3 regions of the Bradyrhizobium sp. SZCCHNGR1005 genome follow, and region 3 is predicted to be linked to each of the others. Evidence: riboswitches for the same ligand, from Rfam matches in the RefSeq annotation. Region 3 holds a riboswitch; each other region holds the start of a gene.

Region 1 (10,346 bases), on a different contig from region 3:
CAGAGGGCACGGGGAATGCCGGGCGCTGGCCGCACCCATGGCCCGCCTGCAGCAAAAAATGCAGGCGGCAGGTACCACAGGTTCAGCCGAGACATCCCGGCATTCCCCGCGCAATGGTTTTAACGGCTGCTTCGCGTTCTCCCCGGTGCGCCGGGCTTTTTGGCCACCGTTTGCGCATGATGCTTACGCATCAGCGCGGCATCAGCGTCGGGATGCCAGGACCACGCGACTTGACCGTGCGCATCAACGTCGTTCGTCGGCGCGGATCAACCACGCTGCAACATCGACACGCCCACCGCATCCCGCCGCAACGTCCGTGACGATCGCGAAACGCCCCTCGTATCGAGACGGGATGACGACAGTCAATCACGATTTCTGATAAAACGAAAGAGGAATATTTCTCCGAAGCGGGCTGGATAGCGGGATGCGCTTGAAGCGGCTCGCGAAATGAGTTTTTCGGCGCGGGCTGTACGGACAGCGCAAGCAGGCCGGAGACCAGCAGGCGGCGCAGATGGACTGTATTGCGCCGTCCACCGAGTTGTCCGACAACGCACCTCTCATCAGAGTCCGGGAATGCCCGTTAAGGGCGATTTCCGGACATGCCAGAGGCGCCCGACCGTGTCGCGAATGACCCTAACCGGAAAGTCGCGTAACACAAAAGATAATGGGGTGATCTCGTGCAACGTGTTCATATAGCGATCGCGGGCCTGCGAGCTCAGTCCGATAATCGGCCCGCAATCTTTACGAGGGCCTCGGCTGTCGTGTTCTTGTAAGGCTGCGCGTACGCGATCTGCATGGCCTCGGCGAAGCTCGCCATAGCATCGGCCGTGAGGCCCGCCTTCGCCTGCGCACCGCCGATTGACGCTAGGGCTTCGACCTGATCGCGCCCCCAGGTGACGTGTTGCGTCACCTGCTTCGCCTGGTCGATCCTGCCGGCTTCAGCCCGGGCCTTGGCAATCGACGCGAGCAGCTCGGAGCGACGATAGAGATTGTCCTCGGCCCCGGCGGCATCGATTGCTTCGGCGATCCGTCCAGCCTCGGCGAGCCCCTCGGCGACGACGCCTTGCCCTTGGGGAATGATATCAGGACCCAGCCTGAGCGCCGACGCGTTTTGAAAGGCGTCCACCGTCCTGCCGGCTCTTGCTTGCGCCTTGGCGATCGCGCGCAGTGCATAGCGACGGTCATAGTCGACGTTGACGAGCTTGCCATCGCTCATGACCTTTGCGACATATCCCGACGTAGCCATGGTACCGCCGATCAGTCGGGTGACATGGAGGGCTTCATCGATCAGATCAGCATCCGCTTGTGAGACGGCGATTTTCGACAAAAGCCCGTCGTTCGGTTGGAACGACAACGCAGCTTGGACGGCCCGGTCGAAGGACGCGATCGATTGTGTGGCCATGCCGGCCTTCGCTTGCGCCTTGGCAATGGCGTGCCAAGCGAAGGCGCGTGGTTTGTCCTGATCGATTGGCTCCGCGAGCGCGATTGCTTGGTCCAGGCGGCCGTTGTTCGCCAACGTCGTTGCGATAAGGCAGAGCACGGTGGCGCGCTGCTCTCCATCCGTGAAGGCGGCGACGAAATCTCGGACATTATCAGGGACCTTGGCCTTCACAGGCGAACTGGGCGTCGTCGCCTCATCGGCGATGAGATCGGGCGTCAGCCGAGGCTCGAGAATGTGCCCGAGCACGATGCCGCGCTCCCATGGGTCATCGATCGAGCGCGCAACTTCCAAGGCCGAACCGACCGCACCGGCCCGCGCTAGCGCGACGCCAATGGCTGCAAACGTCTGGGCGCGCTCCATCGAGCGCGGGACCAGTCTCGCAACCCGCATGGCGTCGGCGACTTTTCCCGCGCGGGCCTGCGCTTGCGCGATGATGGCGAGCGCCGGGATGAATTCCGAGGGGTGATGAACGCCCGTCGTCGCTATGGGCGGCGGATACCGCTGTTCGAACGCTAGCACTGTTTGAAGCGCGGCCACGATCTTGTCGTCCTCTCCCCGCGCCACTGCGCTGGCCCGCAGCTCCCAGGTCACCCGGCGTATGATGAGGGCACGATCCGGCAAGTCCTCGATCGCCTGCACCCGTCGAAGCGCATCGTCAAGCCGGCCAGCATGCCCCTCTTCAATAGCGATCGCCCCGAACGCCGCGGCCCTCACGTGGCGGTTCTCGATCGACTTGGCTGTCTCCAGCGCGTCGGCGAGCTTGCCGGCCTGCGCCTGAGCCTGCGCGATGGTCTCGAATGCTTCGTCGCGACCATAGCTATCCTTGGCGATTGACTTCGCGACCTGCAAGGCCAGATCGATCGTCGTGGCGGCCTCAGTGAACAGGCCGGCCTTCAACTGTGCCTTGGCAATCTCGCCGAGCTTGTGCGCAGACAAATGCGGGTCGTCGATGGTGCGGGCGACCTCTGCGGCCTCACGTAGGACGCAGGCCCGTCTCGGGGCTATGAGGCATTCATCCCAACTGGCGTCGGACGCGTTCGCGACCGATTGAGCGGCTGCACCGCATGCCAAAGCGAGGATGAACGGGCGGATGATGATCGTCCAGATCATGACGTTCCTGACTCCTGCCGCACCTTTCCACCATCGTGCTGTGGCCAGGAAATGGCAATGACTGGATGAGTTCCTGATGCCTAGTCAGTCGGTGTGTTCGACTTCTCCTTCGGGCTGAAAGCGGAAGTTTGCGGAGCGCTAGCGGCGCCGCGAGGCTCTGGAGCCCGGCAGGATTTCAGCTCGGGCGGGATCATGATCCGCCGTTTTGAAACGTCAAGATGGCGGGTTACGCCTCCGGCTCCAACCCGACCTACGCCTCGTTATTCCTTGTCGGCGCATCGCCCTCGACAATCATTTCGTCAGCCATTTCTCGAAGTACAAATTGATCGGGTTGGAAACGTATGGGCCATACGCCGGGCACGGAACGAAACCCTTCGCCCGATAGAGCCTCTGCGCATCGGGAAGAAATTCCGTGGTTTCCAGCCGCAGAACCGACAGCTTGGCGGTCAAGGCCGCTTCCACAACGCGCGTCAGGAGGCTGCTGCCTATTCCAGTTGTCCGAACCTCGGGGACGACATACATGCGCTTCACCTCCCCGGTACCATCCGCGAACATCTGCAGCCCTGCACAGCCGACGGCTTGTCCGGCAATCCGCGCGATAAACATTTGCGTGTCGCCGTGCGCCAGCCGATCGATTGGAGAGCCGTGATTCCTGTCCACCCCGCAGACCTTGTTCAAGAAATCGTCCAGCGCGGTGACGAGGTTGATCAGGTCCGGGGACCTTGCATCGGCCAGCTCAATTTCGACTCTATCGACAGTCATTCTCGTCCCCTTCTTCGAAGAGAGGAGCGCATGACGCCGTGGTGGCTTGTCCCGTTTAGTTGCCGGACCGGCCACATCTTCTTCCGAAGGAAGAAAGCCACCTTGCTCGGGGAGCAGGTTGGCGCTGGGCGTCGGCCCAACTCTTGATGTTGGAGTTGACGATAGCGGGCACTATCGAGCTTGGCAAGCGCGCCCCCAGTTTGAGGAATAACGCGTGGCCGCTCCTGGCCCGAAACGTAAGTCCCGGAACGGAGGGGTTATTTCCGTAGCTGGGGGTACACCGGCTGCGCCATCCGTCTGCCGGCCACGGCGGCCTTTGGCTTGAAGCGAAAGTGTGTCGCGCATGAGTGCTCGACAAGAAATAGCAGTGCATCATATTCTTGCTAAGATGCCAGTCAGGAATCCTTGGTTATTTGGTGAATCGTGAAACTACTCCGGAGGCACGCCAAAACGTCTGTTGTCGCCGCCTGGGTCCTGCTTGTGGTGGCGATCCCGGTCTGCTTTGTTGTCGGCGCGGCGGCGGGCTTCGACAAGTTCTACTTCCCTGCGCATCCGCATGCGACGCTGGATGCGTATGATCTCAACGCATCCAAACTAATCATGGCCGCTGCCGGCCTTGCCGCGGTGCTGTCCTCGGTCGCGTTCGCCTTGGGGTTTCGCGCCACCGCGTCCTTGCTGGTCATTCTGATCTGGACCGCGACCATTGCCGGCAACCAGATTGCCCGTGCCCGCGTCGAACCGGGACCTGATTATTACGAGCGGCATATCGGCCCGGAGGTGTTCCTGGTACCCTGGAAATATGCGGATGCCGGCCCCGGCCGTCCTCCTCGCGACCCTCCCGGCGAGATCGGCTTCACCGTCGATCTCTGCCTGTCCAATCTCGGCGGGCACACCGACATCGATTGTAGCTGGATTCAACAGGTCCGGATTCTTCCAGGTGATAAGGACGTTGCCGATCCGACCCTGGGTTCATGGCGCAAATACCGGTCGGAGATGACTCCCGGTCCCGATCACGACGGGTATCGATCGTTTGATCTGAGCTATCAGCTGCAGCCCGGCGCGCCTACGCGGATCCAGCATTATTTCGTGCGCCTGAATGCGATGGGAGAGCCGACACGGCTCGTGGCATGCCGACTGGACAACGGAAGGTTCTGCACCCACCGCACGCTGGTCGGCGATTATTGGTTTGGCTACGAAGCAGATTTAGCTCAGGGCGACGAGACGTCGGACGCCAAGCTCGCTGCCTTAGTCGAATCCTGGCGACGCAAGTGAGTCGTTCATGGTGGTCAGACAGACGTCAGCTTCTGGCACACTACGGCCCAGCGCGCGGCCGATCGTACTTGAGGTCAGACGGGGCGGTTGATGCGCACCGCCGCAGTCTCGAATTCTCTATTGTCCAGCACAATGTTGGCATTTTGGATGGGTTGACTTAGCCGCTCATAAATCTCGAATGCCGGCGCGTACCGATCCCGGTACAGAGCCTCCGCCGCTTCACGGCCACCGAGTTGGTTGGCGTCGCGCAACGTCCCCCTTTCGCCAGCTGTTTTTACATCGACGTCAACAAATATGACGACTTCCCAAGCATCTCGCAGCTCTGATCGCTGCAAGAATGTCCCATCGACGATCAAGATGTCGCGTTGATTCGCCCTGTGGGTGGGCGCAACGATAGGCTCGTCCTTATCGAGGTCGAAGGAAGCGGTGCTATAGATTAGGCTTCCTCCGGGACCCAGCGGCTCGAGGAGTAACCGCCGGACGGCATCGAGGTCCCGGGCGTCAAAATAATAACCTTCGGCCGAATGGCGACCACGCGCGTAACGTTCGCGCTTCGGTCGATGAAAGCCATCGATAGAGGTGCGAATGGTCGCTCGGCCGATACGGTCGAGTTCATGAGCCATTTCATTGGCGACAGTTGTCTTACCCGATGCAGTTCGGCCGTCGATGGCTACCCGTACCGGATGTGGCCTGTCGACCGCAGCGGCAAACTCCGCGATGGTGATCAAGGCTGCGCGTCTCATGTGTCCCCCCCTCCAAGATTGCGGGAAGAATTCAGAATGTCTTTTGGGACCACAATTCACAAATAGTGTCCGGCTCTGCGACCGGGGCAGAAGGCCGGCCCGCACGCAGCGCCAATGGCAGCAATTGGCCCGAAACGTAAGTCCCGGAACCGCGGGTGTTATTCCGAAGTTGGGGTACACCGGCTGCGCCATCCGTCTGCCGGCCACGGCGGCCCTTGACCCAAAGGCGCTTCCATGCGGCCAATCGCTATGTTAACAACACACGATGACGCGCGTAATGGTGATCGGCAACGCCGGTGGCGGCAAATCCACGATGTGCAAGGCATTGTGTCGTGCGCACTCGTTGCCTTACTTCGCCATCGATAATATTTTGTGGCGTCCGAACTGGGTGCGGGTTCCTGACGAAGAACTACGCGAGAGCCACGATGCCCTGCTGTCGCAGGAGCGCTGGTTGCTTGATGGATACGGGCCTTGGTTCTCTGTCCTCGACCGGATTGCCGCATGCGATACTGTTGTTTTGGTTGACCATCCGTTTTGGATTCATCTCTGGTGGGCGACCAAGCGCCAGGTGAAGTCGGTGTTCTTTGGGCGACCTGATGGCCCTCCGGGTTGTCCGATGCTGCCGGTCACGTTCCGCCTCTACAAGATGATGTGGGGGCTTCACCGTGAGATGAGGCCCCGGCTCATAGAGGCGATCTACGCAAAATCTGATCGGCTGCGGATCATCCACATCAGATCACCAAAAGAGCTGGTAGCATTCGCAGCCAATCCGACGTAACCGCCGTGTCCCGCGAGGCGGCGATCTCGTTTGCTCGCGTTGGACTTTCGCGATCGGCCCGAAACGCAAGTCCCGGAGCGGAGGGGTTATTTCCGAAGCTGGGGGTATACCGGCTGCGCCATCAGCCGACCGGCCACAGCCGCCCTTGAGCCGAAGAAAACGCTGAGGCCGTCCCAGCATCAATGAGCGAAAATCACGACTTGCCGGACAAGGTCGAGGAAGTCCGCCGTATGAATCCCCTTCTGGTATTGATCTAATTCAACCACCTGAACGACCACCAGGCGCTTCTCCGGCAAAACATTGGCAGGACAGTATATCTTTCTAGGAAGGGGGTTCATTGAGCCTCTTGCGCCAACCGCTCAGCGCGTACACTCGGGAGTATATGTATTTGATGGCGTCGCGGATGTGCTTGGAAAGGAGACGTCCAGCCGTCGCGGTATCGTTACCCGAGAACAGAAACTCACAGGCACTTACACTCTGAACCCGGACTGTACGGGATCGATGACTATGATCTCACTGGCCGATCCGAAGCTCCGGACGCACTACGATATTTTTGTGACGGACGACGGCAGAAAAGCGAACATGATCCGCACCGATCCGGGATCAATGGCCGTGCGCACTATTGAGCGCTAACGTCGGCTTCTGGCCCGAAACGTAAGTCCCGGAGCGGAGGGGTTATTTCCGAAGCTGGGGGTACACCGGCTGCGCCATCAGCCGACCGGCCACAGCCGCCCTTGACCCGTAGCCCACGACCGTAAGGCGTTAGCCTCTCGCGGTGGGCGCGGCACGCCGCTTGTGCTTAAGATCATCACGCTCACATTCTAGCCTTCGACCGCGCACGGCACGCTCATAAACCCGCGAAACCGCACGCGGCCGCCGCGGACCGGCTCGCCGGTCAGCGTGTAGTTCGGAAACCGCTTCAGGAAGCGTGAGATCGCGATGGCGCCTTCCAGCCGCGCCAGCGCCATGCCGGCGCATTGGTGCGCGCCGGTGCCGAAAGCGAGGTGCTTGTTCGAGATGCGGGTCACATCGAAGCGTTCGGGGTCTTCGAACTGCGCGGGATCGCGGTTGGCGGCGCCGATGCATAGGGTGACGAAGGTGCCGGGCTCCAGCGTGATGCCGCCGAGCTCGACCCGCTCGGTCGTCATCCGGTTGCCGAGCTGGTTCGAGCTCTCATAGCGGAGGATTTCCTCCACCGCTGACCGGATCAGCTCGGGCGCCTGCAGCAGCCGGCGCTTCTCGGCCGGGTGCTGCAACAGCGCGACCAGCCCGTTGCCGATCAGGTTGGTGGTGGTCTCATGGCCGGCATTGAGCAGGAAGATGCAGTTGTGCAGCAATTCCTTCTCGCTGAGCCGCTCGCCATTGCCTTCGCCATGTGTCTCCCCTTGGATCAGCCGGGTCAGCACGTCGCGCTCGGGATTGCCGGGCTTGGCGCGGCGGCGCGCGACGAGATCTTCGAGATAGATCAGGAAATCCTTCACGGCCTCGTTGCCGCGTGAAAACTGCTCCGGCGACAGCACCGGCTCCAGGGCGCCGAGGATGGCGAGCGACCAGTCGCGCAACGGCCCGCGTTCCGCATGAGGGACGTCGAGCAGATTGCCGATCACCTCGACGGGAATCGCGGAGGCGAAATCGCCGATCAGTTCGAACTTGCCTTTGGCTTCGATCGCATCGAGCAGGCGGTCGACCAGCGCGATCAGCGCCGGCTCCATCTCGGCGATCGCGCGCGGCGACAGCGCGCCCATGATCAGCCGACGCACGCGCGTATGCGCCGGCGGGTCGTTGAACACAAGGCTGGTCGTATGGTGCTCGTAGAGCAGGGACGGGCCGTATTTCGGCGCGAATTCCAGCTTCTTGTCGGAGGAGAACGCCTTGGTGTTCTTATAGGCGGTGACGAGATCGTCATAGCGCGTGAGAAAAAAGCTGCCGTTGCGCAGGCGCTTCACCGGCTCGTAGTCGCGCAAGGCGCGGTAGGTCGGGTAGGGGTCGGCGTAGAAACCCGGCGTCAGGTCTTGCAGGTCGAAATTGGCTGCGAGCTCGCGCGCATCGGCGGCATTCATGGTTGCGACGATCCTCCCGGCGGTTCTTTTTGATCGGCTGCGTTCGGCCGGTCCGGCGCGCATCATGCACGATGCCAGGCGAAAGAAAGACACCGGGCGAAAGAAAAACCCAACGTGCTGGGCGTGTGCGGTTGTAAAATACCGATGGAACCTATAGGGCTTTACAATCTTGTGTTGCGAGCGGAGGCACGCATTTCCAATGGCTTAGCCGGACGTGGCTGCCGCGTTGCGGTATATTTCTTGACAACGGTAAAGTGAGTATTTACTCACACCCGATGTCGACGTTGCGAATGACTAGCGATTTGCGGCGGCAACTGATCCTTGGCGCGGCCAAGCGTTGCTTTGCCCGCTACGGTTACGCAGGCACCACGACCAAGAGCGTGGCGGCCGCGGCGGCGATCTCCGAGGCGCTGCTGTTCAAACATTTCCCGTCCAAAGCCGCACTTTACGCGGAAATCCTGGCCGAGGAGTGCGAGGCGGATCCGGATCTCGAGTTCCTGCTCGGTCAGGCGCCGTCGACGGCGACCTTGGTGAGGTTCACGGTCGCGATGGTCGGGCATTTCCTCGGGATCGCCAACCGGCCGAACGAGGAAGAAGAGCAAAGGCTGCGGCTGATGGTCACAAGCCACCTCGATGACGGCGAGTTCGCGCGCTTGCTATATGCCAAGGTCAGTGGTCTGATCGGCGGGAAGTTCGTTGCGTCGCTGGAGAGTGCCATTGCTGCCGGCGACGCCGTGCGGATGGATGCCGCGCCGCTCGATCTGTTCTGGTTCGCGCATCACACGGGCATGACCGCAGCGTTGACCCGGCTTCCAGCGACGCCCTGTCTCAATTATGAAACCGGGGCCGACAGGCTGGTGCGCCAGCTTTCCGAATTCATCCTGCGTGGTATCGGGCTTACCGATGCCGCGATTGCGTCCTATCTCGACCGCGAATTGGCACAGCCCTCCGTTCCACCGGTCACTGCAGAGAGTGCATGACATGAACATCGCGACCGAACCCAAATTGTCCGGTAAGCCGATCGACGACAAGCCCCGCAAGCGGACCCGATCCGTGCTGTGGTTCATCGTCGTCGGCTGTTTGCTGGCGCTGCTGGTCGGCGGACTGGTCTGGTTCAACATGTTCCGCGCCAAGATGATCGCGCAGTTCCTGAGTGCGCCGAGGCCGCCGATCAGCATCAGCGCTGCGACCGCCAAGTCTGAGACCGTGCCCAATCTCCTGACCGCCGTCGGCGAGCTGGCGGCCGTGCATCAGGTGAACGTCACCACCGATGTCAGCGGACGCATCACCGACATCATGTTCACGCCCGGCTCGCATGTGAAGCAGGGGACCCCGCTGGTGCAGCTGTACGATGCGCCGGACCAGGGCGACCTCGCCAATTACAAGGCGCAGGCCACCGTCGCGCAGCTCTCGCTCGATCGCGCCAAGCAGCTGGCCTCGCGCCAGTTCGGACCGCAGGCCACGGTCGATCAGGCGCAGGCGACGTTCGATCAGGCGCAGGCGATGATCGCGAAGACGGAAGCCCTGATCGCGCAGAAGCTGGTGCGGGCCCCGTTCGACGGCGAACTCGGCGTCCGCAAGGTCGAGGTCGGGCAATATCTCAGCGCCGGCACGCAGATCGTCTCGCTGACCGACCTGTCGCAGCTCTGGGCCAACTTCACCGTCACCGAAAAGGACAGTGGACAGCTCAAGGCGGGCCAGACCGTGCGCCTGGTGGTCGATGCCTATCCGGGCAGGACCTTCGAGGGCAAGATCACGACGATCGAGCCGCAGATCGCGACCGACACCCGCAACATCCGTGTGCAGGCCACGATCGCCAATCCCGAACATATCCTCAAGCCGGGCATGTTCGTGACCGCCACGGTCGTGCTGCCGGACAAGCCGCCGGTGGTCACCGTTCCGGAGACGGCCGTGGACTATACGCTCTACGGCGACTCCGTCTTCCTCATCAGCGAGAAGAAGACTGAGGACGGCAAGACCGTGCTGACCGCCACCCGCACCTATGTGCAGACGGGCGATCGTATCGAGGGCCGTGCCGTGATCCTGAAGGGCCTCAAGGACGGCGATCAGGTCGCCGCGGTCGGCCAGAACAAGCTGCAGTCCGGTGCTGCGGTCACGATCTCGACCGATCCTCTGCCGCCGATCCCGGCGACCCCGCCGCGCTATTGAGCGTGACCTGA
Region 2 (10,346 bases), on a different contig from region 3:
TGAGGCTGTCGGTCAGCGTATTGATGCGCGGGCCGTTGCTCAGTCGCTCTCCGTCGTCCGTGGGATAGGATTGGCCATAGCCGTGCGGTAGCGCGAGCTGGCCCTGGCGAATGCTGTCGTCCGCCTTGCAGCGGACCACCACCCGTCCCGCCGGTGAGCGGACCGCGATCCATTCGCCATCGCCGGCCCCGAGCGCCTCGAGATCGTGCACATTGACCAACAGCGCCCCGTCCGGGTCGGCGCGCCGCCAAGCCGGATCGCGGAAGATCTGGTTGGCGTTGAACATGCGCCGCTGCCCGGCCGCGAGCACGAACGGATAGTCCTCAGGCGCGGTCGTCTGAGCAGGATCGAGCCGATCGAGCCAATCCAGCAGCGCCGGGATAGCCAGCCGGATCTTGCGGTCGGGATGGGCAACGAGCGACCACACCTCCTGGTAAGCGTGCGTGGTGATCGCGGCGCCGCTGCGCGAGCCGACGATGGCATCGAACAGCGCATCGCCCAGCTCATGATCTGCGATCGGCCTGTCAGGGCCAAGCGCGCGCCGCACGACTTGCGGGTCGCGCTTCGCGCACATCTGTGCCGCCTGCCAGAGCGGCGCCGCCGCGGCCGTGCCGTCGGGCAGTGTGGCGCCGAGCGTGTGATACAGGATCAGCGCGCCGAGCGATGCGGCTTGCGGATTGGCGCCGATGAAGCTGCGCAGTGCCGTGGCGAAGTCGCTTCGCGATTGCCTCGCGATCTCACGCAGCGGTGCCAGCACATTGTCGCCAGGCAAGAGGCCGAGCGCACGGGCGAGGCGACTGTAGATCTCGGGCTCCGGCAGCGTGCCTTGCAGCGGCGGCAGCACGGTCGCGCGCACATGGAGGTAGTTGGTCGGGAATTCGAAATTGAATAGCGTGAACTCGGTCTTCTCGTATTGCGAGGAAGCCGGCAGCACGTAATGCGCCAGCCGCGCTGTCTCGGTCATCGCGACGTCGACCACGACGCAGAGATCGAGCGCGGACAAGGCCCTCTCCACTTCTGCTGTGTTGGCTACGGTGTTGGCTGGGTTGGAGCTGTCGACCCAGAGGCAGCGCAGCCGTTCCGGGTGATCGCTCAGGATTGCCTGCGGCAGCAGGTTCGGCGGCAACAGCCCGGCAATGATCTCGGTGTCGGCCGGCGCATAGCGTTGGTTGGGCGAATTGCTCCAGAGCGGCTGCAGCCACGAATGCAACTGGTTGGTGCCCTTCCGGCCGAAACTGCCGGTCAGCATGATCAGAAGCTTCTCCAGATAGGAGTTGAGCGTCGAGTTGACGCCTTGCTGGATGCCGAGCTCGACGCGAACGGTCATCGCCTTCGCCGCCACGATCATGTCGACGCAGCGCTCGATCTGCTCGAGCGGAATCTCGGCGGCTGCGGCCCATTCGGCGATCGGAATGCGTGCCAGCGCGGCCTTCACCTCGGTAAAGCCTGTCGTGTGATGCTGCAGGAAGTCGTGGTCGAGCGCATCGCGGCGGACGAGCGTGCCCAGGATCGCGCCGAGCAGGAACGCGTCCGCACCTGGGCGCAGTGCGAGATGCAGATCGGCCATCTCGGCGGTCTCGGTGCGGCGCGGATCGATCACGATCAGCTTGCGATTCGGGTCCTTGCGGATCTGGTTCAGATGGTCGCGCGCGTTGGGGAAGCCGTGGGCGACCCACGGATTGGCGCCGATCACGAACAGAAGATCGCAATGATGCACGTCCTCCGCGGTGTGGCAGATCTGGCTGCCGAACATGTGGCCGTTGACCCAGAAGTCCCCGGTCTTCTCCTGTGACAGCGCGTTGAACACCGAGCGCGATCCCAGCGTCCGCAGCACCGCGTTGGCGTAGGCGCCGCCGGCGTGGTTGCCCTGGCCACCGCCGCCATAGAGCGCGATGCTCTTGCCGCCGTGCCGGTCCACGATTTCGCGCAGGCGCGCCGCGATCTCGGTGATTGCCGTGTCCCAGTCGATCGCGTCGAACCCGCCGTCCGCACGCCGCCGGAGCGGGGAAGTCAGCCGGTCCTTGTGATGCGCATAATAGGGAATGCGCGCCGCCTTGTTACAGATGTATCCCTGCGATTTCGGGTTCTCGCGATCGCCACGCACCTTGGCGATGCGGCCGTCCTCGACCAGCATTTCGACGCCGCAATTGACGTAGCAGATATTGCAGGCGGATTTTTGCCATTGGGGCTTGGACATCGCGCTCCTCCACCGCTGTTTTCCATGCGGACGCGGATCATTTTACATGATGATTGTCATATCAACAAGCCGCCTCCGACGGCCATCGAGCATTTGATCGGGGATTTGCGGGAGGCCGAGGTTCTGTGATCGCGTTTCTCCGGCCACTGCCCGTCGTGCCAATCTGCCGCACGCGCGTCCGCTTGTGTCGTCGGGCAAATCAAGTTCACATTCTCCCGCGTCCCGCCTCACAAGAGGGGCGTACGCGTCGTCACGAACGTCGAGTGCGGGATGCGATGGACGTGGCATCGTCGGGCGCTATGAAGCGCAAGACGACTGGCGGTGCGGCGGACGGTCAAGTCGTATGGTCCTGGCATCCCGACGCTGATGCCCCGCGCAACGCGTCTTACGCGTTGTCGCGGACGCGACGAAGCTTCGCTTCGCGCGGAAATGGTGGCCAAAAAGCCCGGCGCACCAGGGAGAGTACGAAGCAGCCGTTAAAACCATTGCGCAGGGAAGGCCGGGATGTCCTCAGCCGAACCTGTGGTGACTGCCGCCTGCATTTCTTTCTGCAGGCGGGCCATGGGGGCGGCGAGCTCCCGGCCTTCCCTGTGCCCTCTGCTTATGAAGAGGGTGACCTGATCAGTAAAGCTCGGACGCGATGCGCCGCGAGAATGCGAGTGCATGTTCGTCGGAAAGTACAATGAAGCCGACCTGTGCTCTTTCGTCATGCCCCGCGAAGGCAACGCATCCAGTGACGCCGAGCTTCTCGGTCGATAACTGCGCTCTTTCGAATACTGAATCTCCCGGTCAAGCCGGACGACGACGGCTCGGCGAAGACCGCGAGCTAATTCAACACTCGCTTGCCGTAGGGACTGTCGAGGGAGAAAGCCGGCACTTCGATCTCGAAGCGCTCGCCGCTTTCGCTCTCCATCTCGTAGTGACCTGCCATGAAGCCCGAAGCCGTGGTGAGCGGTACGCCGGAGGTGTACTCGAAATGCTCGCCGGGCGCGAGCACGGGCTGCTCGCCGACCACGCCCTCGCCACGAACCTCCTGCCGCCGCCCGGAGCCATCGGTGATGATCCAGTGCCGGCCGCGCAGCTGGACCGTCTCCTCGCCGGTATTGGTGATCACGACGGTATAGGACCAGAAATAGCGGCCATCATCGGCCGACGACTTTTCCGGCAAGAAGTTCGGTTCGACGGTCACTTCGATCTGGCGAGTCACAGCGCGGTACATGCAAATCAGTTTAGCGGAAAGTTGGGCGGGAACCAAACACCGTGCGAACGCGCGTTGACCACAGTTCCGGATCATGAGACCTATGGTGTAGAAACCGTAGCAGCCTTAGGGCGAGCCCGGGCCGCCACGGTGGCACCAGGGCGCCACACGCGGCGAGGGCTGACGGCGACGGTATCCCCCTGGTGTTGCGTGACGGGATCGCAACAATCCCGTGGCGACTGCACCGCAGCCGGGTGCGTCGCCGCCCAATAAGCCCTTCATCGCTTGCGCAAAAATTGCGCAAGCCTACATTCCCGCTGCCGGAGCACGAGTTGACGCGGTGCCTGATGACGTCGATTGCTGATCGCCTTGCCGGACCTACGGTTCCCGAAGCGGCTGCAGCGCCCGCGCTGGCGCCGGCGATGCCGGCCGCCTCGTCGGCGCCCGCGATCACCTTTCCCCCGGCCGGCGAGCGCGAGCTCAGGTTGGATCTGTTTCGTGGACTCGCACTGTGGTTGATCTTCATCGATCACCTGCCGCCCAATCTTCTGACTTGGTTCACGATCCGGAACTACGGCTTTTCCGACGCCACCGAGATCTTCATCTTCATCTCCGGATATACCGCCGCTTTCGTCTACGGGCGGGCGATGCAGGAGTCCGGCGTCGTGGTCGCGACTGCACGCATCCTGCGCCGCGTCTGGCAGATCTACGTCGCGCATGTCTTCCTGTTCACGATCTTTCTGGCCGAAATCTCCTACGTCGCGACCAGCTTCGAGAACCCGCTCTACACCGAAGAGATGGGGATCATGGATTTCTTGAAGCAGCCCGATGTGACGATCGTGCAGGCGCTGATCTTGCGCTTTCGTCCCGTCAACATGGACGTGCTGCCGCTCTATATCGTGCTGATGCTGTTCCTGCCGCTGATCCTGTCGCTGATGCGCTGGAAGCCGGACCTGACGCTAGGTCTATCGGCCGTGCTCTATGCCGTGACCTGGGAATTCGACCTGTATCTGTCGGCCTATCCGAACGGCTTCTGGGCGTTCAACCCGTTGGCTTGGCAGTTGCTGTTCGTGTTCGGGGCCTGGTGCGCGCTCGGCGGCGCCAGACGCATGACCCGCATTCTGAATTCGCCCATTACACTTTGGATCTGCGCTGCCTATCTATTGGCGGCGTTCTTCGTGACGCTCACTTGGTACATCCCGCAGTTCGGCCATCTATTGCCGCGCCGGCTCGAGCAGTGGATGTATCCGATCGACAAGACAGACCTCGACGTGCTGCGCTTTGCGCATTTCCTGGCGCTCGCCGCACTCACCGTGCACTACTTGCCGAGGGACTGGCCTGGCCTGAAGTCGCGGTGGTTGAAGCCTCTGATCGTGTGCGGCCAGCATTCGCTGGAGATCTTCTGCCTCGGCGTGTTCCTTGCATTCGCAGGGCACTTCATTCTTGCCGAAGTGTCCGGGGGCCCGCTCATGCACGCGCTGATTAGTCTCAGCGGGATCCTCATCATGTGGGGGGTTGCCTCGCTGATTTCATGGTACAAAAACGTTGCGGACAAGAGCGCACCGCGAAAGGCTGCGCTTGCGAATGCCGATATGGCGGGAGGGGGCTGATGCAGTCCGTCTCGTGGTTAAGGCGACCAATGGACGGGCTCGCGAGGCTCGTGCTCCTGATGCTGGCGATGATGCTGGCGACGGCGGCGCGCGCCGAGGAAAACGCCGCCCCGAACTGCGAGGTACCGCCCTATCTGCTCGCCACCGAAAGCCGGCTGACGAAGGTTGCCGATGCGGTGAAGAACGGCCAGCCGCTCGATATCCTGGTGCTCGGCAGCCGCTCCTCGGCGATCGTGAGCACATCGGACAACAACGCCTATCCCTTTCGGCTGCAGGCTGCCCTGAAGGAAAAACTTCCTTTGGTCACCGTTAATCTTGCCGTCGAATTGCAGCCGAAGAGGACGGCCGAGGAGATGGCCGGCAGCTTCGTTAAGGTGCTGGAAGGAAAAAAGCCTAATCTGGTGATCTGGCAGACGGGGACGGTCGATGCCATGCGAGCCATCGATCCGGATGACTTTCGCGCGGCGGTCAACAAGGGCGTGACGGAGCTGCAGAACGCGGGGGCGGACGTGGTCTTGATGAATTTGCAATATAGTCCGCGCACCGAAACCATGATTTCCGTGCCGCCTTACATCGACAACATGCGCGTCGTCGCGCAGGAGCGCGACGTGCCGCTGTTCGATCGGTTCGCGATCATGCGGCAGTGGAACGAGCAGGGCAATTTCGACCTGTTCAATCCGACGCACGGGATCGAGCTTGCCAAACAGGTTCACGATTGCATCGGCCGGGCGCTCTCGAAATTCATCATCGATGCGGCCCAACTGGGACCGGCGCAGCAGAATTAGGATCTCTGGGGTTTATGACGTTAATGAGTTGTCAACGCGTAGTTCGAGGGTTGACCTCGTCGACTCTCATGGCGATCGCTCTCGCCATTTCGACACCATCGCTCCATGCGCAGACTGTGAACCAGGCTGCGGCCCAGACCGCGCCAGCGCCGTCTGGTGAGGCGCAAGTGTCGCCGACGCCGGAGCTGAAGCCGACCATTGGGCACCTCGCAACGGGCGCGGCTCAGAAGCCGTCTCCGGCGCAGGTTGCGGTCATGCATCAGGGGCCGGCCGTCCAAGCTCCGAACCCGCAGCCGGCGACCTCGCCTGGCACGTCCGGCTTGGTCCCTCAGTCATCCTCAGCTGCCAATCCGGCCGCGCCGAAGAGCTTCACCGAAAGGGCCATCGACAGGGTCAAGCAGGTTGCCAAATCCGCCAGCGATATCCTGAACCGCGTGCCCTGCCTGCCGCCGAAGGGCGGGCCGAAGTCGTTTGGCTCGCTGCCCCATGTGGCAAACAAGCTCGCCTCCGGCCTGCCGGTCGTCATCGTCGCCTTCGGCTCCTCGTCCACGCAGGGTTACGGATCGAGCGGGCCGGAATACACCTATCCGAACCGCTTGGCCGCGCAGTTGCGCCGGCAATACCCGATGGCAGACATCAGCGTCATCAATGCCGGCATCGGTGGCGAGGATGCCCCTGAGATGATGAAGCGGCTGCAGGACTCGGTTATCGACCGGCATCCGGATCTCGTGATCTGGCAGGTCGGCACCAACGCGGTGCTGCGCGATCTCGATCCCGCCGATACGGCCAAGCTCGTCGACGACGGTGTGGCGAAGATCCAGGCCGCGAGCGCCGACATCGTGCTGGTCGACCTGCAATATTCGCCGCGCGTGATCGAACGTCCCGAGCGGGCCAACAAGATGATCAAGCTGCTCAGCCATGTCGCCGAGCTGCATCACGTCGGCATCTTTCCCCGTTTCGAGGTGATGCGCGATTGGCACGAGCAGCAATCGATCCCGATCAACGATTTCGTCATCGCCGACGGCCTGCATATGAACGATTGGGGCTATGCCTGTTTCGCGCAGTTGCTCGGCGACGACATCATCAAGTCGGTCGGACAGGTCAAGCTCGGCGTTAACCTGCCGGCGGACGTCCTGACCTATCGGCCGATGTGACGCCGTCAGGCGTCATCCCGGGGCGCACGTCCGCGCGCGGGCCCGGGATCTCGATCGACAGGGCAAGCAGCGAATAGGGGTTTCTTACTACTCCCTACTCGCCCTTCGCGATCACGCTTTCGCCAGCGCCGCATCCAGATCGGCGATCAGGTCGTCGACATGTTCGAGCCCGGTGGAGAAGCGGATGAAGCCTTCGCTGATGCCGAGCTCGGCGCGGGCCTCCGGCGTCAGCCGCTGATGGGTGGTGGTGGCGGGATGGGTGACCAGCGTCTTGGCATCGCCGAGATTGTTGGAGATCTTGGCGAGCTTGAGCGCGTTGAGCACGCGGAAGGCCGCGGCCTTGCCGCCCTTGACCTCGAAGCCCACCAGCGTGGAGCCGGCGCGCATCTGCTTCTTCACGGTGGCGGCCTGCGGATGATCGTCGCGGCCGGGATAGACCAGCCGCGAGATCTTCGGGTGGCTCGCAAGGACATCGGCGATCTTCGCCGCAGTCTCGGTCTGGGCGCGGACGCGCACCGCGAGCGTCTCCAGGCCCTTCAGCAGCACCCAGGCGTTGAACGGCGATATCGACGGGCCGGTCTGGCGCATGAAATTGTGGATGTGCTCGGCGATGAAGGCCTCCGACGACAGGATGACGCCGCCGAGACAGCGGCCCTGGCCGTCGATGTGCTTGGTTGCGGAATAGACCACGACGTCGGCGCCGAGCGCCAGCGGGCTCTGCCAGATCGGCGTGGCGAATACGTTGTCGACGATCAGCCGCGCGCCATGAGCATGCGCGATCTCGGCGATTGCACCGATGTCGAGCACGTCGAGCGTCGGGTTGGTCGGGCTTTCCAGGAAGAAGCTCTTGGTATTCGGCCTGACCGCGCGCTGCCACTGGTCGAGATCGAGGCCGTCGACCAGGGTGGATTCGATGCCGTAGCGCGGCAGCAGGTCCTCGACCACGTAACGGCAGGAGCCGAACATCGCCTTCGAGGCGACGACATGGTCGCCGGCGCGCAACGGCGCCAGGATCGCGGTGGTCACCGCCGCCATGCCCGTGGCCGCGGAGCGGGCGGTCTCGGCGCCCTCGAGTTCGGCCATGCGGCGCTCGAACATTGCCGTGGTCGGGTTGGAGAAGCGCGAATAGATGAAGCCGGGATCCTCGCCCTTGAACCGGGCCTCGCATTCCTCCGCGCTGGCGTAAACGAAGCCCTGGGTGAGGAACAGCGCCTCGGCAGTCTCGCCGAATTCCGACCGCAGCGTGCCGGAATGCACCAGTCGGGTCTCGGGGCGGTATTGGGTCAACGAGGGGGTGGCGGCAGATTTGGACATATGACCTCCATCATGACCATCAGGAAAATGGTCACAAAAAACCGGCCTGGGAGAGCTCTCCTCACGGCCGGGATCACATGGGTCCCCGGCCTGTTTAGCGACTTGTTTAACGTGGCTGCAAGCCGGCCGGCTCAAATCACCACGGGATAAGTCGTGCTCTTAGTCGCCTCCAGCCTTTTCGTCAAGCCGGCCATCGGATAACGCGTAAGAACCCCTATGTTTTAGGGGCAGGGCTGATATTCCAGCCAGTCACGAGGGACCAGGTTTTGCCGCTTTCGCTCGCCGCCGATGCCAATGGCATCCTGCCCGATCGCTTGATCGCGCAGATGGCGGACGCCGGCCTGATCATCCCCGAATATGATTTCGTCGAGAGCCAGATCCAGCCGGCCAGCCTCGATTTGAGGTTGGGCGACATCGCTTACCGCGTCCGCGCGAGCTTCCTGCCCGGGCCCGGCGCGACCGTGGCAGAACGGATCGACGAACTGAAGCTGCACGAATTCTCGCTTGCCGATGGCGCGGTGCTCGAGACCAATTGCGTCTACATCGTGCCGCTGTTGGAAAGCCTCGCGCTGCCCAAGGACATCGTCGCCGCGGCCAATCCGAAGAGTTCTACCGGCCGTCTCGATGTGTTCACGCGCGTGATCGCCGACGGCACCCGCCGCTTCGACATGATCGGCGCCGGCTATCACGGACCGCTTTATGCGGAGATCAGTCCGAAGACATTTCCGGTTCTGTTGCGCGAAGGTTCGCGGCTGTCGCAGGTCCGCTTCCGCTATCGTGACGCGGTGCTGTCAGCCGATGAGCTGAATGCGCTGCATCAGGCCGAGCGGCTGGTCGATCGCGATGATGCCGATCTGGCCGGCGGCGTGGCGCTGTCGGTCGATCTGTCCGGCGAGAACGCGGGCGGTTTTGTCGGCTATCGTGCCAAGCGCCACACGGGCGTCGTCGATGTCGATCGCCGCGGCGGTTATGCGGTGGAGGAATTCTGGGAGCCGATCAAGGCGCGCCCCGACGGCAGCCTCATTCTCGATCCCGGCGAATTCTACATTCTCGCTTCGAAAGAAGCTGTCCAGGTCCCGCCGGACTATGCCGCGGAGATGGTGCCGTTCGATCCGCTGGTCGGCGAATTCCGTGTCCACTATGCCGGTTTCTTCGATCCGGGCTTCGGCTATGCCGGTGCTGGCGGGCAGGGCTCCCGCGCGGTGCTGGAAGTGCGTTCGCGCGAGGTGCCGTTCATCCTCGAGCATGGCCAGATCGTCGGGCGCCTGGTCTATGAAAGGATGCTGGCGCGGCCCGATGCGCTGTATGGCCAGCGCATCGGCTCCAACTACCAGGCACAGGGCCTGAAGCTGTCGAAGCATTTCCGGCCGTAGGCGACGTCGGGCGCGCGCTCACGTTCGGCTGCGGCGGATGGCCCTGAACTCGGTGACGAGACGCCAGTTCGTTCCCCCGTCAGTGGAGCTGTCGCCACGCCAGAGAAACGAATGATCCGTGATGTCGCGAAAGCTCCAGCGGATCATCCGGCCGTTCTCGTCGGTGCCGAGCTGCACGATATCGTCGCCTTCGGCACGGCCGATCATCTGCAGAAAGATCTGGCCGACCGGCTCGGACCATTGGATGCGCCAGGCGTCAAGCCTGGTGTCGTAGATCCGCAGCGTCGTGCCGTAAGGGCCCGGCCCATCGCCGCGGTCCCGCTGCCCGCGCTGTGGCACGATCCAGACATCCTGAACGGCACGGCCTTCGAGCACCCAGCCGAAATGCCACTCGCCATTGCGCCGCCGCATCGGTGCATTCTCGGGGAAATGCACGACGTCGAGATCCCATGAGCCGATGAAGCGGCCATAAAGGCCCATTTTGTCGGCACGATCGGCAGACGGACCGTCAGCGCCGAGCGCGTCGAGAAATGCCGATGTGGTCATGAGCTGCCTCCCAGCGCCTTCTGCATGGCTGCCGCACCGAGCTCCATCTGCCCATCGATATAGGGGGCGATCTCATGCGGCAGCACGTCGGTGATCCAGATCATCCGGCAGCGGGTTTCGCCATCGGGGACGATCTGGACCGAGGCGCTGTGTTGGGTGATGCGCTCGT
Region 3 (10,346 bases):
GGCCCAGGTCTATGACCCCAAGCGTCTGATCGCGGAATTCAAGGGGCCTGCAACCATCTCGAACGGCAGCGATCCCGCCTCGTTTGCGGTGAACTGGCAGCTCGGCCAGGCCAGCGTCTATGGCCTGCCCGTGGCACCACAACGCGGCGCATTGGTGTTCGACGCTCCCACGATCGATCGAATCGACGGTGCGGCTCGCGCGCCGCTTGCGCGCGCCGATCACATCGAACTGCACGGCCGCCTCGCCGAGGGGGCGCCGACCGATCATCCCGTGATCGAAGCCGCGCTGCAGATCGCGAACGGCAGCATTCAAGGGGGTCATCCGTTGCTCGCCGAGCCGTTCAATGCCGACATCCAGACGCGCGTTTCGGGATTGAGCGATTTTCGGCCCAAGCCCTGGCCGGTGCGATTTCGTGAGATCCAGGCTGCCGGCGGCCACATCGACATCGTGCAATCGCGGATTCAGCAGGGCGAACTGCTCGCGGTCGCTTCCGGCACGCTCAGTCTGACAGCCAGCGGTAACATCGATGGCGAGTTGCAGATGACCGTCGCTGGGCTCGACAAGGTGATCCCCGCGCTTGGGATCGACAAGATGCTCGACAACGGCGTGCCGCAGTCGACGCTCGACCGCGTTGCGCCCGGGGTGAAGTCGCAGGATCTCAACAACCTTTTCGGCGCGCTCGATCGCGCGATTCCAGGGCTTGGCAAGGTGGTGAAACAGAACGCCAATGCCGGCGTCGCCGCCGGCATCAATGCTCTGGGCAAGGAAGTCGTGTTGGAAGGGCGTAAGGCGCGCAGCTTTCCATTGCGCATCTCCGATGGGGCGGTCGTGCTCGGCCCGTTCAAAGTGGCGCAGATCCCGCCACTGTTCTAGCGCGCGGCCCGTCCGCCGTTACGACGGCTCGATCTGCGGTAGCGGCCGGCCGAAATCGGGCGCTGCCGAATCCTGCCCGATCTCGACGATGCCGCGGCGAATCGCGCGCGTCCGGGTGAAATGCTCGAACAACGCCTGCCCGTCGCCGCGTCGGATCGCGCGTGTCAGCTTGGCGAGATCCTCATTGAAGGTGCCGAGCATTTCCAGGACGGCATCCTTGTTGTTCAAGAACACGTCGCGCCACATCGTCGGATCCGACGCGGCGATGCGGGTGAAGTCGCGGAAGCCGCCCGCGGAAAATTTGATCACCTCGGATTCCGTCACCTGCGCCAGCTCCTCGGCGGTGCCGACGATCGTGTAGGCGATCAGATGCGGCAGATGGCTGGTGATGGCGAGCACGAGATCATGATGGTCCGGTGTCATGATCTCGACCTTGGCGCCGAGCGCAGCCCAGAACGCGCGGAGGCGCGCGACCGCATCGGCATCGGTGCCGACCGGCGGCGTCAGGATGCACCAGCGATTGATGAAGAGTTCCGCAAACCCGGAGTCGGGGCCGGAATTCTCGGTGCCGGCAACCGGATGCGCCGGCACGAAATGCACACCTGCCGGCAAATGCGGAGCCATGTCGCGCACGATGGCGCCCTTGACCGAGCCGACATCGGAGATGATCGCGCCGTCCTTCAGTGAGCCCGCGATCTCCTGCGCCACAGGCCCGCAGGCGCCGACGGGAATGCAGAGGATGACGAGGTCGGCGTCCTTCACCGCCTCCGCATTGCTCTCCACCACGCGGTCGACGATGCCGAGCTCGGCGACACGAGCCCGCGTCTCCTTCGAGCGCGCTGTGGTGACGATCTCACCGGCCAGCCCATGCAGGCGCGCGGCGCGCGCGATCGAGCCGCCGATCAGGCCGAATCCGATCAGCGCGACGCGCTCGAATTTCGCCGCGCTCGTCACTTCGTCCCCATGAATTCGCGCAAACCCTCCAACACCAGGCGATTGGCCTCTTCGGAGCCGATCGTCATCCGCAGCGCATGCGGCAGCTGATAGTTGTTGAGCGCGCGCAGCACCAGGCCGCGCCGGGTCAGGAATTCGTCGGCCTCGGCGGCCGTCTTGCCCTTCTCGGTCGGGAAGTGGATCAGGATGAAGTTCGTCACGCTCGGCGTCACCTTCAGGCCGAGCTTGCCGATCTCCTCGCTGAGCCTGTTGCGCCATTCTTCCGTGTACGTCTTGGACGTCTGCACATGCGCACTGTCCTCGATCGCAGCGACCGCGGCGAGCATGGCCGGCGTGGAGACGTTGAACGGTCCACGGATGCGGTTGACCGCATCGACGATATGGGCCGGGCCGAACATCCAGCCGACGCGTAGCGCGGCGAGCCCGTGAATCTTGGAAAAAGTGTGGGTCATCACGGTGTTCTCGGTCGTGGCGACCAGCTCGATGCCGACCTCATAGTCGTTGCGCGACACGTAGTCGGAATAGGCCGCGTCCAAAACCAGTACGACGTTGGAGGGCAGGCCGGCGCGCAGCCGCTTGACCTCGTCGAACGGGATGTAGGTGCCAGTCGGATTGTTCGGGTTGGCGAGCCAGACCAGCTTGGTGCGCGGCGTGACCGCCTGCAGGATGGCGTTGACATCCGCGGTCAGGTTCTTCTCCGGTGCGATCACGTTCTTGGCGCCGCGGCCCATCGTGGCGATCGGATAAACCAAAAAGCCGTGCGTGGTGGAGATCGCCTCGTCGCCGTGGCCGAGAAAGGTGTGTGCCAGCAGGTTGAGGATCTCGTCGGAGCCGGCGCCGCAGATGATCCGATCGGGATCGAGGCCGTAGGCGCGGCCGATCGCCTGGCGCAGCACCCGCGAGGTGCCTTCCGGGTAGTCCTCCAGATGCGTCGCCGCGTGCGTGAAGGCCGCGATCGCCTTCGGCGAGGGGCCAAACGGGGTCTCATTGGCCGAAAGCTTGAACACCTTGCGGCCCGGCTCCGGCTTCGGGCTCTTGCCGGGGGTGTAGGGCGCAATATCGAGGATGCCGGGATTCGGCACGGGGCGGGACATCATTCAACTCCGGGAAACCGCAGGATCAGGCCAGAGCCATCAACCCTAGCTCGGCACCGTATAGCGCTTTGCATGGCCGCCGACGAGGGCCGTCGAGCGTACCGAGGCGCCCGCCGCGATCAGGGCTGCCCTGATTTTTTCGAGGTTCGAGGGGGCCTCGATGGAGACCAACAGGGCCGCGCTGTCGAAGGCGGTATCCGGCACCGCTACGATGTCCGCCAGCGGCGACAGCGCTCGCGCCACCTGCGCATTCCAGCCCGACACGCGGATGCTCCAGGTCTCGACCTCCAACAGCAGGGCATCGTCGGCCACGCGGGAGATCGCAAACACCGGCAGCGCCGCCGGATGGTCGGCGCGCTCCAGGAAAGGCAGCCGGGCGATGATCTTCGGCGCGCCGGCCGGCTCGAGCGTGATCCACCACGGCGTATGCCCTGACGTCGCCGAGACCAGCGCCAGATCGCCCTTCGATTTCGCTGCCGCCTCGACGGCGGCCTGGGCGCTGAAATGCGCCACATAGGGCACGATGAAGCCGAAATGGAACCGCGCGGAATCCCGCATCGCAGCCTCGCCGACCGAGACGTCGGCGTGCGCGCAGAACGGCGCCTGCACGTAGGTGAAGCTGGAGACGATGATGCGCCAGATGCTCTCGACCGTATCGAGCGGCAGGATGCCGCGATGGCGCTGCACCAGGCGCTTCATCATGTCGGCCTCGCGCGCCGGCCGGAAGGCCGAGCCGACCTCCTGCGTCTTCTTCACCTGGATCAGGCGGTCGATGATGTCGCCGCGCTGCATCAACAACCGATGCATCTGCTCGTCGATCGCGTCGATCTCCTTGCGCAGATCGGCAAGCGAGGGCGGGGCGGGAGGCGTCTCGGGCATTTGCGGCATCTCTTGGCTGGTCCTGCGGTGCAGGCGAGCGTCGTTCTGTCCTACAGATCAGGCGCGTGCAACATCAAGTTTACCCGATCGAGCGCCCGGAAGCGCTACAGTTGCAACATGGCGGCGTGCCGTCGATTCCGGCTTGCCTTGACGTCGGCCGCCCGCCGGACTACGTTGTTGGTCATTCCGTGGTCATTTGAGCCGGCCGGCTTGCAGCCACGTTAAACAATTCGCTAAACAGGCCGGGGACAGTTCTGATCCCGGCCGAACCTAATTTCGGGCCGGGTTTTTTTATGGCCTGATATGTCACGTGGTTCGGGAGCTCCGGCGACCGCCGGGGTCTAGAGACATGACAGGCCTGACGCCCAAATCGAACTCGCCGAAGTCACGACGCGTGATCCCGCCGGAGGAGCGCTCGCACGAGGTCGATCATCCGAACTCGCCGGTTGCAAAGTTCGGCGCCGATCAGCCGCTCCGGCTCGACTGCGGGGTCGATCTCGCGCCGTTCCAGATCGCCTACCAGACCTATGGCGAGCTCAATGCCGACAGATCGAACGCCATCCTGGTCTGCCACGCCCTGACCGGCGATCAGCATGTCGCCAATCGCCATCCGATGACCGGCAAGCCGGGCTGGTGGGAGACGCTGGTCGGCCCGGGCCGTCCACTCGATACCAACCGTTACTTCATCATCTGCTCGAACGTGATCGGCGGCTGCATGGGTTCGACCGGCCCCGCCTCGCTCAATCCGGCGACGGGCAAGGCCTGGGGCCTGGATTTCCCGATCATCACCATTCCGGACATGGTGCGCGCCCAGGCGATGCTGATCGACCATCTCGGCATCGAGACGCTGTTTGCGGTGGTCGGCGGCTCCATGGGCGGCATGCAGGTGCTGCAATGGACTGTGGCCTATCCGACCCGCGTGTTCGCGGCGCTCGCGATCGCCTGCGCTACGCGTCACTCGGCGCAGAATATCGCCTTCCATGAGCTCGGCCGGCAGGCGGTGATGGCCGATCCGGATTGGGATCACGGCCGCTATGCCGACAAGGGCGTTCATCCGCATCGCGGGCTCGCGGTGGCGCGGATGGCCGCGCACATCACTTATTTGTCGGACGCGGCGCTGCATCGCAAGTTCGGTCGCCGCATGCAGGACCGCGACCTGCCGACCTTTTCCTTCGATGCCGATTTCCAGGTCGAGAGCTATCTGCGCTACCAGGGCTCGTCCTTCGTGGAGCGCTTCGATGCCAACGCCTATCTCTATCTGACCCGCGCGATGGACTACTTCGATATCGCCGCCGATCATGATGGCGTGCTGGCCGAAGCTTTCCGCGGCATTCAGACCCGTTTCTGCGTCGTGTCCTTCACCAGCGACTGGCTGTTTCCGACGCCGGAGTCGCGGGCGCTGGTGCATGCGCTCAACGCGTCGAGCGCACGGGTCTCTTTCGCGGAGATCGAAACCGACAAAGGTCATGATGCCTTCCTGCTCGATGTCCCCGAGTTCTTCGACATCGCCCGTGCCTTCCTCGAGTCCGCCGGCAAGGCACGCGGGCTGACCACACCCGGAGTCTGACCATGGCGCTGCAAGAGGTGCTGCCGCTGAACGGCGTTACGGAGCGCGAAGGGCTCGCCTATCGCCCCGACCATCTGCTGATTGCCAAGATGGTCGAGCGCGGCTCCAAGGTGCTCGACATCGGTTGTGGCGACGGCGATCTCCTGCAGTTGCTTGAGAGCCGCGGCATCGACGGTCGCGGCATCGAGCTGTCGCGCGAAGGCGTCAACCACTGCGTGGCGAAGGGGCTTGCGGTGGTGCAGGGCGACGCCGACACCGACCTCGTCGATTATCCCGACGACGCGTTCGACTACGTGATCCTGTCGCAGACCCTGCAGGCGACGCGGCAGCCGAGGACGGTGCTCGAAAATCTCCTGCGCATCGGCCGCCGCGCGATCGTGGCCTTTCCGAATTTCGGCTTCTGGCGGCTGCGCCTGCAGCTTCTGATCGGCGGTCACATGCCGCGTACCGAGAATCTGCCGTTCACCTGGTACGACACGCCGAACATCCATTTCTGCACCATCAAGGACTTCGTGCAGCTCTGCGACGAGATCAACGTCAAGATGGAGCGCGCGGTGGCGCTCGATTCCGACGGCCAGCCGCTGCGGGTCAATATGCCCTGGTGGTTCTGGAACATGTTCGGCGAGCAGGGGATCTTCCTGCTGAGCCGGGCGGGGAAGGGAAGGTAGCCTCCGGCTGCCATTCCGGGGCGAGGCCGTAGGCCCCGAACCCGGAATCTCGAAGTTGTCTGGCGCGCACACCCATTTCGAGATTCCGGGTTCGCGCATTGCATGCGCGCCCCGGAATGACCGGCCTGTTGGCACGATCTGGCTCTTCACATCTCAAACAGCGCGAGGCGTGCGCTCGCATTCTCGCAGCGCGTTACGCCCGAGCTTTGCGAAGCATTCGCCCTCGAAAAGCAAGAGGGCGCAGGAAAGGCCGGGTGTTAGCTCACACCCATGGCCCGCCTGCATCAAAAAAAGCAGGCGGCAGTCACCACAGGTACGAGCCGCACATCCGGCCTTCCCTGCGCGACGGTGTTAACGCTTATACGCGCTCTCCTCGGGGACCGGCATTCTTGCCCCCGTCCGCGTGATGCGAAGCATCATCGCGTCGCGCAACGCTTGCGCGTTGCATGGGCCTCAGCACCGGGAGGCCAGGACCACACGACTTCACGTCCGCGCCGATGTCGTTCGTCCGTGTGAGAGACACACTGCGACACGCCGCGTCCATCGCATCCCGCTTCCGACGTCCGTGACGATCGCGATACGTCCCTCTTGTGGAGGCGGGATGCGCGGAAAGGTGCTCCTGATTTGCCCGACGACACGAGCCTTGATGCCTGCGACATCCTGGCACGACGGGCAATGGCGGCATGACGACCATGCGCAAAATGCCCGCCGGGCAGCAATGTCTCGCCACGCGTCCGGGGCTGTGCGGGATGGGCGAGAGCGAGCAGTTACGGCCGTCGGCGCGCGAAAAAGGTCAGTCACGAACCACTCATGCGGCGGACGGGCAACGCCGCCCGCCATCGGGCAATGGCGGCCATCAGTTTGGTCGTCATGCGAGAGGACAACGCCAAGACCGGCTTTTTCAACCGGAGCGCAGGGAGCTCGATCAGATGCCAGGATAGCGCCGCGATCAGAATCGCAATCAGGGCAGATATGGGAAAGAGCAGCCACCATTCGCGCAGCGGCAGGAACGTCGCAACGAGCGTTTGCTGGATCGGATACGAAAACAGATAGATGCCGTAGGAATAATCTCCGCCCGTCGATGGCAGCCGCTGGGCACCGATCCAAATCATCAGGTAGGTGAGAGCAGGAATGGAGAAGAACGCGTTCTTCGGCCCCAACAGCAGCAAATAGGCAGCTGCGGCCGAGAGCAGCGCGAGTGACGCGTTCAGCTTGATGTGCTCTCGCCAATGAAAGGCGACGACGCCGGTGGCAAAGGAATAGACCAGCAGCGTTGGTCCAAGATAGCCATCGGGCACGAACGCGTCGGTAGCCTGATTCACCACGATCATCGCGACGGTTACGACCAGCCAGAGCGGCGTTGTCAGTTTCCGGCTGTAGGCCGCCCGGCTCACCATCAAGAGCGCCATGAGGGCGTAGCAGAAGAACTCCGGTTTGAGCGTCCATACATTCCCGTTGACGACGCGATCAAGCGGGAGCCCTTCGAACACGCCGGGCAATGTAAATCGAACGCGACCGATGATGTTGCCGAAATAGGAGAAGAAATCCGCATTCGTGAAGTAGTCTCGCAGCGGTCGGGTCGTCAGCAGAGGGCCGAGGATCAAGGCTGAAATCGTAACTTCGACAGCCAATGCAGGCACTATTCGCAGGCTTCGGAAGAGCAGGAAGGTGCCCGTGTCGCGCAATCGGAATGCGCTGCCGGCAACGAGAAATCCGCTCAAGGCAAAGAAGAGCGGCAGCAGCGAAAGCATGACGGCGATGTAGGGCGCGTTCAGCAGCACGCGAGAGCCGGCCATGCCGTAGGACAGCATAAACGAATGCACGAGCACGACCAGAAGCGACAGGCAAAGCCGAAGCGTATCGAACCCCGGAAATGCGCCGCCGTTGAGATCGAGAACCTCCTGCACCGATGGTCCTCGAAAGAGCCGCGCTGGCGAAGGTGGCCGTGGCGTGCTTCGAGGCAAGTCGCCGGCTGCCACGTCGACCATTCCGCATCCCCATTCCTTCCGAGATGCCGTGTTCTGCCTAGCCGCTTTGGCGATCGCTGCAACGCGTTCGCCTGGTCGCCCGATACCCAGCCCTTCGGAGTCTGGGCCTAGCGGTAGCAGGCCCAGATTAATTCAATCTGAAAAGCGTCCGCGAAAGCGCCAGCTCTCGCGGCGCGTTCGCATCGGCGTGTGGCATCGTCGGGATGGGAGTCCGAGGTATTCCCGTGGATCGCGCGGACGCGGGCTATCGGCGCAATATGACACAGCCCGGACCGCTTCGTCCTCTCTGCATTCGGCTCAATCCGGCATCAGCACACGCCCGCTCTCCACGATGATCTTGTCGCCCTCAGATGGGCTCGCCGAGATGGGCGGCACATTCGATGATTGGAGCATGGGAGCCTTGCCGGGCTCACCGCCGCGGGGTGTTGTCCTGACGATCTGGCTTGGCGGCAACGGCGCCTTGCGGGTCAGATGCGCCCACATCTGATCGAGAGCGCGAAGATGGTAGAGCGTCAGCGGAACCATTCGCGTGTCGAAGCCGGGCAGGTCGGTGCCGAAGTGCTCCGCGTTGGTGACTTCGATATAGCGGAGGTTCGAACCTTCGCCGTCGGCGATACTGTTGAGCCCCAGATAGGGGCGGGAAGAAAAGCCGGCGGGAACGCGATCGTCGTTTCGGCCATGAACGATGATCGTCGGCAATCCATGCAACCGTCCCGACGCCAGGAACTCGTCGATGCCAGCCCTTACACGCTTCGCGTCAGGCGAACTGCCGGTGACGAGATCGCGAATGCAGACCGCACCGTCGAGGTCGAAATCCTGCCGGCCGGTGCTGGGCGAGACTGAGAGCCAGCTGCGCCGGGGCCCGGTCGGGTCGTTGTCGTTGATCACGTCGATCGCGCCGGCCGGCGCGCCTCCCGGCGCGACCGCAAAGATCGTCGCGGCGAGGGTGGACGGGACCGTAACGGGCCGCCCCTCCGCGTCGGTTGCGGCGTAGCTGTAGCCGCAGATGCGGTCGCGGATGTCGAAGCGGCCGTGATCGTTGATATATTTGGTCGCCGTGGCATCCGGCGCGACGAAATAGCCGAAGGCATGGCCGACATCGGTTTCGCCATCCCATCCGTAAGCGTGCATCCGGTCCAGCGCTTCGTGCGCCTGAGCATCCAGGGCCGTCGCCGTGAGCAAACCTTTGTCGTGAAGTGATTGGCATCGGTTAGCGGCGTAGGGAACGCGGTCCTTCAGCGGGATGTCGGGCACGGCCAGCACGGCACAGGGCTGAAAGAGGTTTCCGAAGCTGAAGTAGTCGAGCAGGGTGCGACCCGTGCCCCGGCGCTTTATCGTCCCGCGCGTCACGACGACCCGGTCATCCGGCCTAAGCTGCACTTGCGGCTCGCGGGCGACAACGCCGTCCAGCAGATGCTGCTCGTCTTTTTCCGCACCATAGAGGACCGCGCCGCCGCCGTTCGAGCTCCCCGTGGCGATGACGATCGTGTTCTCGCGGACAAAGCCGGGATCACGTTTCGCCAGTTCGAAAAACGCGAACTCCACCGAACGCAGCAGATCGGTGCCCCAATCCTTCTCCGGATTCTGCTTCGAATGGGCTGCCTTGAATGCAACGCGGTGGGGCCACGCCGCCAGGAATGATGCGCGCGCCGCATCGTCCAGATCGGCGCGAAAATGCGCGTTGGGCCCAGCCTCCTGTGCCCGCGCCTGACGGCCATCGATCACGTTGACCGAGTCGGTCTCCAGAAGGTGGAAGCCGTTGCCGTGGCCCTTGTCGTTATAGACGACGGCACAGCGGTGCCGCAGACCCCAATAGCCGAAGTCGACGATGTCACGGAACAGGCTGGACGAGCCATTGACGGGAATTGCGACCAGGCAGCGCCTCTCCGTCGACAGATTGGCTGGGATCTGCAGCAGCATCGCAACGTTCTGCTTGCCCTCGCCATCGTCTGCGAAGGCGAGGATCTCGTCACCTGCGATCCTGCCGTCGTCCTCGATGAGCTTGCCTTCTTCCTGATCGACATGGGGGCCGAACAGCCGGCCGTAACCCTGTCCCTTGCTGGCGCGGAAGAAGATGGAAGCGCGACGCAGTTCCTGCACGGTCGGGTGCTGGGCATCCACGAAGTCCGGAGGGGCGCCTGTCATGGCGCCGGCTCCCAGGCCCGCGGTGACCAGGTCGTCCGACCGGCCGTCATAGTGTGTGACGTGTTGTTCATGCAGCCAGGCCGGAACGGGCTGACCGGCGTAGGAGGCGCTGCTCAACAGCAAGCCCAGCGAGCCAAGACAGAACGCCTTCATCATGGTCCGACGCTCCCGAAGGCT

The links. A riboswitch is a leader RNA that binds a small molecule or an ion and turns the genes downstream of it on or off. The one in region 3 is predicted to bind S-adenosylmethionine.
Region 1: linked by a shared signal. The riboswitch ahead of QXZ85_RS00555 (GNAT family N-acetyltransferase) and the one ahead of QXZ85_RS16975 (homoserine O-acetyltransferase) in region 3 are both predicted to bind S-adenosylmethionine.
Region 2: linked by a shared signal. The riboswitch ahead of QXZ85_RS24005 (O-succinylhomoserine sulfhydrylase) and the one ahead of QXZ85_RS16975 (homoserine O-acetyltransferase) in region 3 are both predicted to bind S-adenosylmethionine.

Annotation. Positions count from the first base shown of each region.
Region 1 covers NZ_JAUEZC010000001.1:121,074-131,419, reverse strand. Annotated here, with positions in the region: gene QXZ85_RS00560 (hypothetical protein) at 716-2,551, opposite strand; gene QXZ85_RS00555 (GNAT family N-acetyltransferase) at 2,843-3,313, opposite strand; SAM-I-IV-variant riboswitch at 3,359-3,468, opposite strand; gene QXZ85_RS00550 (hypothetical protein) at 3,797-4,585, shown strand; gene QXZ85_RS00545 (uridylate kinase) at 4,660-5,328, opposite strand; gene QXZ85_RS00540 (flagellar protein FlaR) at 5,606-6,106, shown strand; gene QXZ85_RS00535 (hypothetical protein) at 6,614-6,739, shown strand; gene QXZ85_RS00530 (cytochrome P450) at 6,928-8,166, opposite strand; gene QXZ85_RS00525 (helix-turn-helix domain-containing protein) at 8,457-9,146, shown strand; gene QXZ85_RS00520 (efflux RND transporter periplasmic adaptor subunit) at 9,148-10,335, shown strand.
Region 2 covers NZ_JAUEZC010000006.1:55,537-65,882, forward strand. Annotated here, with positions in the region: gene QXZ85_RS23980 (molybdopterin-dependent oxidoreductase) at 1-2,197, opposite strand, end outside; gene apaG (Co2+/Mg2+ efflux protein ApaG) at 3,024-3,416, opposite strand; gene QXZ85_RS23990 (OpgC domain-containing protein) at 3,743-5,005, shown strand; gene QXZ85_RS23995 (SGNH/GDSL hydrolase family protein) at 5,005-5,790, shown strand; gene QXZ85_RS24000 (SGNH/GDSL hydrolase family protein) at 5,859-6,944, shown strand; gene QXZ85_RS24005 (O-succinylhomoserine sulfhydrylase) at 7,056-8,258, opposite strand; SAM riboswitch at 8,332-8,411, opposite strand; gene QXZ85_RS24010 (2'-deoxycytidine 5'-triphosphate deaminase) at 8,525-9,631, shown strand; gene QXZ85_RS24015 (hypothetical protein) at 9,650-10,177, opposite strand; gene QXZ85_RS24020 (SRPBCC family protein) at 10,174-10,346, opposite strand, start outside.
Region 3 covers NZ_JAUEZC010000003.1:965,466-975,811, reverse strand. Annotated here, with positions in the region: gene QXZ85_RS16995 (DUF2125 domain-containing protein) at 1-874, shown strand, start outside; gene QXZ85_RS16990 (prephenate/arogenate dehydrogenase family protein) at 893-1,828, opposite strand; gene hisC (histidinol-phosphate transaminase) at 1,825-2,922, opposite strand; gene QXZ85_RS16980 (chorismate mutase) at 2,968-3,801, opposite strand; SAM riboswitch at 3,980-4,059, shown strand; gene QXZ85_RS16975 (homoserine O-acetyltransferase) at 4,151-5,368, shown strand; gene metW (methionine biosynthesis protein MetW) at 5,371-6,036, shown strand; partial or broken gene QXZ85_RS16965 (acyltransferase family protein) at 6,984-8,024, opposite strand; gene QXZ85_RS16960 (3-hydroxybutyrate oligomer hydrolase family protein) at 8,322-10,325, opposite strand.